DNA from 2 places in the Paenibacillus amylolyticus genome. Region 2 is predicted to be linked to the other one. Evidence: predicted binding sites of a transcription regulator. Region 2 holds the regulator's gene; the other holds the start of a gene.
What was found. Region 2 encodes NrdR, which represses ribonucleotide reductase genes. Its sites were predicted from a motif close to AACACNATATATNGTGTT; they were not measured.
Positions count from the first base shown of each region.

Region 1: V6668_RS10650 (adenosylcobalamin-dependent ribonucleoside-diphosphate reductase) is a predicted target of NrdR. The motif match lies at 1,335-1,352, and genes of this name have one in related genera.

Region 1 covers NZ_CP145892.1:2,340,766-2,344,715, forward strand. The annotation lists gene V6668_RS10645 (DEAD/DEAH box helicase) at 1-911, opposite strand, end outside; gene V6668_RS10650 (adenosylcobalamin-dependent ribonucleoside-diphosphate reductase) at 1,414-3,950, shown strand, end outside.
Region 2 covers NZ_CP145892.1:2,178,364-2,182,313, forward strand. The annotation lists gene V6668_RS09920 (manganese efflux pump) at 1-539, shown strand, start outside; gene coaE (dephospho-CoA kinase) at 549-1,145, shown strand; gene V6668_RS09930 (lytic transglycosylase domain-containing protein) at 1,142-1,705, shown strand; gene V6668_RS09935 (alpha/beta-type small acid-soluble spore protein) at 1,788-2,009, opposite strand; gene nrdR (transcriptional regulator NrdR) at 2,126-2,593, shown strand; tRNA gene V6668_RS09945 (tRNA-Ala) at 2,779-2,851, shown strand; gene V6668_RS09950 (S-layer homology domain-containing protein) at 3,089-3,950, opposite strand, start outside.

The sequences.
Region 1 (3,950 bases), 160 kb from region 2:
TCATAAAGCGCTTGTTCTTCGGGCGATAGTTGCAGATTCACGTTGGAGACGTTCCGTTTGGTAAATTGAACAGGGCCTTCGCCGCGGCGGTTACGAATCATGACTTTGGATAACTCGTTCTTAAGCTGTTCCTGATTTTTCGGAACCCGTTTGTCTACAACAAAGTTGGCCGCAAAGTCACCCTGACGACCCAGTTGACCGGGCTTCAGCAGGTTGATCAGATTGAACAACTCGCTCATATCGTTCTGCACAGGTGTAGCCGTGAGCAGCAGACAATACTTTTTGCGCAATTTCAGCATGAATTGATAGTTGGTTGTTTTCTTGTTTTTGAGTTTATGAGCCTCGTCAATAATAATCATGTCGTAGTCGGTATTCAGCAGCATATCTTTATGTGGGTCACGTTTGGCTGTATCCATGGAAGCAACAACCACTTCATTCTGCCAGGAATAGGCCTTTTTCTGAGCAATAGCAGGGATGCCAAATTTTGAATTCAACTCCCGTACCCATTGCAACACAAGAGAGGCTGGCACGAGAATGAGTACCTTGGATACGAGACCCCGAACCATATATTCTTTCAGAATGAGACCGGCTTCAATGGTTTTGCCCAGACCCACCTCATCGGCGAGAATGGCCCGGCCTGACATTTCAAATAATACTCTGCGAGCAGTGTCCATCTGGTGAGGGAGTGGGGTAAGGCCTTGTAGATGCTTGAGACATTGGATCTCGTCAAAATTGGGAATCAGGTTGGTCTCTTCGGCTTGAATGCCCAGTTGGAAGAGTCGATAATCCCCCCAAGGACCTCCTTTATCCAGTCGTGATTCTAATTGATTAATCCAAGTCCGATCAAATTCTAAAGGAACGGGCAGCTCGGCTACAGGTTGATTCGTGTGATGCGGGTTTTTCCGGTTCATGGTGTTTCCTCCCCTGCCATACGTGATGACGTTTTATTCGTAGGTAATAGTATGGACGAATGAGAGTCAGTTCATAACTATGTGGGTTCAAATAAGGAATATTTACACTTGTCACTCCGATGACAGAATAACCTTCAATCGCTGTTATCCCCAGATTTTTTTTGATTCCCTTGTCCAAAGGGGGAAAACCCGGGGATAGCGTATGCTTTCGATGCAGCTTTCTTTCAGAAAGCTTTTAGGCCAACGCTTCGCTTCTTCAGGTTATTTCTGTCCTCTCCGTTCTTGTGTAAAAAGTTTAGTTGAACCAATGTGAACTACAGTTTATTTACAAGAAGCTTGTCCGTGTATAGGGAGTCTATAAAATAAGGTCTGTGATAAAAGTCGCATGGAAAATCAATATATGGTGTAATATACTGTTTTTATATCACTATATGTGGTGTTTCGTCATAATTTACTTTTATAGTGAAAATGGAGCTTTATGCCGGGGAGGTTGAATGTAGCGATGAAATCGAACCAACGATCGTACCAATTAGAAGGACTTAGCGAAAAAATATTCCTGGACCGATACGCCTGGAAGGACGCTGATTCGAATCATGCCAAGGTCGGAGATGTGGTATTGGTATTAACGAAGGATGATCCGAAGTTCCCAACCAAGGAAGTGGGCGAAATCATAGAACGTCAGGGTCAGCTTGTACAGGTAAGGACTCGAAGCGGAGAGATGATTGAGACAAACGTGGAGAAATTGACACTCAACATAGAAAAAACTCCAGAAGAGATGTGGGACCGTCTTGCCAAAGCGATGGCTTCTGTAGAATCCACAGCTGATCAGCGGGCGAAGTGGGAGTCCAAGTTCCGCTCTGTGTTGGAAGATTGGAAGTTAGTACCCGGAGGCCGCATTGCTGCGGGCGCGGGGGCAAGCGATGAGCTGACACTTTTCAATTGTTATGTCATTCCGTCTCCGCAAGACAGTCGGGGTGGAATCATGAAGACTTTGACCGAGATGACGGAGATTATGGCACGTGGGGGAGGTGTTGGCATTAATTTGTCCTCTTTGCGTCCTCGCCGAGCGGTGGTGAAAGGTGTCAACGGATCATCCAGCGGTTCCGTATCGTGGGGCGGATTGTTCAGTTATACGACTGGACTGATTGAACAGGGCGGAAGCCGCCGGGGTGCGCTCATGCTGATGATGAATGACTGGCATCCAGATGTGCTTGATTTTATTACCGTGAAACAAACGATGGGGCAGGTGACCAATGCCAATCTGTCTGTATGTGTGAGCAACGCATTTATGGAGGCTGTCAAGCAGGACGGAGATTGGGACTTGGTTTTCCCCGATACGAACGATCCGGACTACGACATCGAGTGGAACGGGGATATGCAGCAATGGAAAGCCGCAGGTCATTCGGTGGTGCACTATCGTACACTGAAGGCGCGCGAAATCTGGCATACCATTATTGAATCAGCCTGGAAATCGGCAGAGCCCGGTGTGGTATTCATGGAGTACTACAACCAGATGTCCAACAGCTGGTACTTCAATCCGATTATCTGTACTAATCCTTGCGCAGAACAGGGTCTGCCTGCCTGGGGTGTATGTAATCTGTCTGCCATTAATCTGTCCAAATTCTACGATGAAACAAATCATGATGTGGCATGGGATGAACTGGCGGAAACCACTCGTATCTCGACTAGATTTTTGGACAATGTCATCGATGCAACACCATATCATTTTGAGGAAAATAGACTGAATCAGCAGCGTGAACGCCGGGTTGGGCTTGGCACCATGGGACTGGCAGAGCTGATGATTAAGCTGCGTATTCGATACGGCAGTCCTGAATCTCTTGTTTTTCTGGATAGACTGTATGGATTCATGGCGAAGGAGGCCTATCTGGCATCGGCAGAGATTGCAGCAGAGAAGGGAGCTTTCCCAGCTTTTGAAGCTGAACCGTATTTACAGAGTGGATTCATGAAAAACATGGTTGCGACGTACCCTGAAGTGGGAGAGGCCATCCGTAAACAGGGCATTCGAAATGTCACACTGATCACACAAGCGCCAACGGGAAGTACAGGTACGATGGTGGGCACATCAACAGGTATTGAGCCGTATTTCGCCTTCAAGTATTTCCGTCAAAGCCGTCTAGGTTATGATGAACAGTTCGTACCGATCGCACAAGATTGGCTGGATGAACATCCTGGTGAAGCTTTACCAGACTATTATGTGACGGCGATGGATTTGTCGGCTGAGAATCACATACGGGTGCAGGCAACGATTCAGCAATGGGTGGATAGTTCGATCTCGAAGACGGCCAACTGTCCGGCTGATTTTACAATGGAGGATACGGCTGAGCTGTACGAACTGGCCTTCGACCTTGGCTGCAAAGGAGTAACGATATACCGTGATGGCAGCAGGGATGTGCAGGTGTTGTCCACGTCGAAGAAGGAAGAGACCCAAGGTGAAGATCAGAACACGGCGGAAGCTGAAGAGAAGACAGTCGTATCTGCTATAGAAAACCCGAATAATGCTGAAGTACAGGCAAGTGATGGAACTTCGAATAGCCAGGTTGGTGTTAGAACGCATTCTTCCGATCAAGCCCCGTCCTCTTCTACAGTGCTGGATAAACAATACAGAAGCCGTCCTCAAGTACTGCGCGGTGCGACATACAAAATCAATACGCCATTCGGGATGGCTTACATTACGATCAATGATCTGGAGGGAACGCCGGGTGAGATCTTCCTGAACGTGGGCAAAGCGGGATCGGACGTGTTTGCCATGGCTGAGGCACTCGGTCGAGTATGCTCTCTGTTCCTTCGATACGGAGATCATGGGCACAAGGTTGAACTGTTGATCAAACATCTCAAGGGAATCGGTGGTTCGGGAGCGATTGGCTTCGGGGCCAACCGGGTGGAATCGATTGCTGATGCAGTCGCCAAAGCATTGGAATGTCATGTACAGAGCGATGTGCAGGAGAACGAAACTGGAGCATTAATAGAACAGAATCAAGTGGAGAGCACGTATCCAGAAGTGGAGGATCAGAAAACCTT
Region 2 (3,950 bases):
TTGGTGCATGGTCACTGTTGCAACTAATTCGAAAGCAAGGCAAAGAACAGCTGGAAACAGACACTGGAATGGGTGAGGGAACAGAAGCAAAGGTAACTGGAGTGGGAGAAGCACAAGAGAGACTGTCGGATTCAAAGGGCAGGAATCAGGTGCTCGCACTGGATCTGGAGCAGTCGGCTTCAAATGGATCACTGGAACGAATGGTATTTACACTGGAGCTGCGCAAGCTGGGCGTTGTCATTCAGATCCTTCGCAGTCCCTCCAAGGCGGATATGGATAACTCGGGGAGTATATCTGCTCAAGAAGCGATGTGGCTGGGTATTGCCTTGTCTCTGGATGCGTTTGGAGCAGGTTTGGGAGCGGCACTTCTGGGATTCCCTACACTATGGACAGCACTCATTATTGCACTGTTTAGTGGGGCGTTTCTGTCACTCGGCATGAAGGTTGGCCTACGATTCTCAGCTCTGCGCTGGATGCGAAGACTGTCTGTATTGCCAGCGCTAATGTTAATGATTATGGGAATAATGAAGTTGTTATGAGGTGAAACGATGAATATAGGCTTAACCGGCGGGATCGCGACAGGCAAAAGCAGTGTTTCCGCCTATCTCGCCAGTAAGGGAGCGTTGCTCATCGATGCAGACGTTATTGCCCGGGAAGTTATGATGCCTGGGCATCCCGTGTTGGCCGCCGCTGTTAAGCGGTTTGGACAAGCCATACTGAACGAAGATGGAACAATGGATCGGAAAAAGCTTGGGAGTATTGTTTTCGAACAACCAGAGGAACGAAAGGCATTGGAGGCTATCACACATCCGGCGATCCGAAAAGAGATGCGCGAACGGGCTGCTGCATACGCGTTGCAACATCCGGATAAACTTGTGGTATCTGATATTCCTTTGCTCTACGAATCAGGTCTGGAGGACGGTTTTGAGGAAGTCATGGTTGTATATGTCCCGAGATCGGTGCAACGAGATCGCTTGATGAGTCGGGATGGAATGACTGCAGCACAGGCTGAGGCTCGAATGGATGTACAGATGGATATTGAGCGCAAAAAACAGCTGGCAGACATTGTTATCGATAACAGCGGCTTATGGTCTGCGACGGAACAGCAAATTGACTCATATCTACAGCGTAAGGGTTTGTTATGAGAATATTGCGTAAGAAACGTGTATTGCTGTTGATGTTTGTTTCCTTTGTACTGGTGTTATTTCTGAATACAAACTGGATGGCATGGTTCTATCCCATACATTATAAGGAAGAGATCCGTGCCCAATCTCAGAGTTATGAGGTTGATCCGTTTCTGATTGCTTCCATTATCAAGGTGGAGACCAATTTTAAGACAAGCAAGGAATCCAAACGAGGTGCCATTGGGCTCATGCAACTGATGCCGGACACGGCGAACTGGATACTGGAACAAGCCAAAATTCCCGACACTTCGCTGGAGGAATTAAAGCACGAGCCAGAACGAAATATTCAGTTAGGCACATGGTATCTGCGGAATCTGTCCGATCAATTTGATGGCAATGAAGCAGTTATGATCGCTGCCTATAATGCGGGTCCAGGCAAAGTAAACAGTTGGCTTAGAGATGGTGTATGGGATGGCTCGTTCGATACGGTGAAAGATATTCCGTTTGGTGAGACGCGTCACTATGTACAAAGAGTCATTTACTATTATAATCAGTATGTAAAGATCTATAATACGTTCTAAGTATATAAGTAGAAGCACAGAGCAGGCCGGTTATTCACCGGCCGCTCCATGCTCCTCTGTGTAGCGTATTACGATGCAGATATTATTGGTATTGACCTGCCAATTGCTGTTCTGCAATTGTTACCAGACGCTTCGTGATGTATCCACCGATCGAACCGTTCTCGTAAGAAGTCATGTTACCTTGGTATCCGTCTTGTGGGATGCTGATTCCGAGTTCTTGAGCAACTTCATATTTCATTTGCTCGAGTGCTGCGGAAGCTTTAGTTACCACCAAGTTGTTGGAGTTACCATTGCTTTGTGCCATTGCTGTTCACCTCCTCGCGGGTTGGTAAAAGTATTATGTGTCGGCAATGCGTTTTTCATTACAAAATCAGTACAGGGAATATGTGGTAAAAAGTAAAACGTGGGAAGTGATCTGTTTTGAAGTGTCCTTATTGCGGTTATATGGGTACCAAAGTGCTTGATTCGCGTCCGGCCAACGAAGCAAAATCCATTCGTCGTCGCCGTGAGTGTGAGCAGTGTGCCCGAAGATTTACAACGTTTGAGATGATTGAGGAGACTCCACTGATCGTCATTAAGAAAGATGGCAGTCGTGAAGAGTTCAGCCGGGACAAAATTCTCCGTGGGCTTATTCGTGCCTGTGAGAAACGTCCAGTCTCCGTAGAGACCCTGGAGATGATGGTATCTGAAGTGGAGAAATCTCTGCGTAATACAGCCGATGCTGAAGTTGAGAGTCGCCAGATTGGTGAGCTGTTGATGGAACAGTTGTTTCCAGTCGATGAAGTGGCGTATGTCCGTTTTGCGTCGGTATACCGCCAGTTCAAAGATATCAATATGTTCATGAAAGAACTGAAATCCCTGTTGTCCAAAGACGATCTGGAGGATTAGTGAAGTTGGTAAAGGGAGAAGAGCAGTCTGGAGTTCCAGTCCGTGTGTACCAGAGAAATCGGTTGTTCTTCTCCAATCACTTTGGATCTTGAGAAAGTGATTGACAGCGAAAGCTGGATTTTATATGATATAGGAGTCGCCTGTGGAACGTAGCAGTGTTGGACAAGTTATCTATTTCATATCCTGGGGCCTTAGCTCAGCTGGGAGAGCGCATCGCTGGCAGCGATGAGGTCAGGGGTTCGATCCCCCTAGGCTCCATAATCAAGAATGCCATCACATTATTGTGATGGCGTTTTTTTGTGCGTGAAATAAATCAAAACATGCATTAATTAATTAGAATTTTTTGGACTTGGGGATGAATATTCTAGATGCAAAAATAGAGGGTTTAAAGTCCTGACTGTGGAGTTGTCAAAAAAAGTACAGTTTGAAAACAAGGAGACCCTACCGGCTGGATATTGTCCAGTCGGTAGGGTCTCCATTTTTCTGTATACGCTTTCAGTCAGCCAGATATTCGACGAATCTTACAAAGATCGTGGCTACTTCGGCACGGGTGGCGGTGGCTTTGGGAGCAAAGAAGTTGTCCGGCTTGCCTACTACAATGCCGGTGCCCCGCAGCGCCTGAACGGCCTCCAACGCCCAAGAGCTGATCTCACTCTCGTCCGTGAAGGACTTAGCGTGGCTTTCAGGCAGCTCATAGCCCTTGTACTTCATGTAGTTGTATAGTATCACCAGCATCTGCTCGCGCGTCATCGGTGAATTGGGGTCAAACAGGTTTGCGTTTGTACCGTTGACTATGCCTTTTTCGGCCGCCCACTCAGCTGCCGCGGTGTACCATTGCCCGTCCGTCACGTCGTTAAAGCGGGAACTCGTGTAGCTGGAGAGGTTTACGTTCTCAAGATTGGCCAGTACCTGCACGAACATTGCACGTGTCATTGCGGTGCCGGGTGAGAACGTTGTGGACGTCGTGCCGTTGAAAAGATCGTATGTGTAGGCGAAATTTATATAGCTGTAGAACCAGTCGTCCATGTTGGCATCCCTGAAAGGATTGCCCGATATCACGAGGAAGCCCAGTGGGGTGGCGTCATCAACCGCCAGCTCCGTACCCTCACGGATGTTCAGCGACATGCCGTTATCTAAGCTAACTTTTGCGCCGCTCGGTCCTATCACAACCGCTCCGCCGCTCCGTATCTTCGATCCGCCATGGATATCCACACGGTTGCCGTTTGGCAGGTTCACATGCGCGTCTTTGCCGCCTACTGTAACCGTACCGTCGCTCGCGATCGTCGAGCCTCCCGAAATGGTCACTGTGCTGTTGCCGCCGGGTAGTGTCACTTCGGCGCTCTTGTCTGCCGGAATG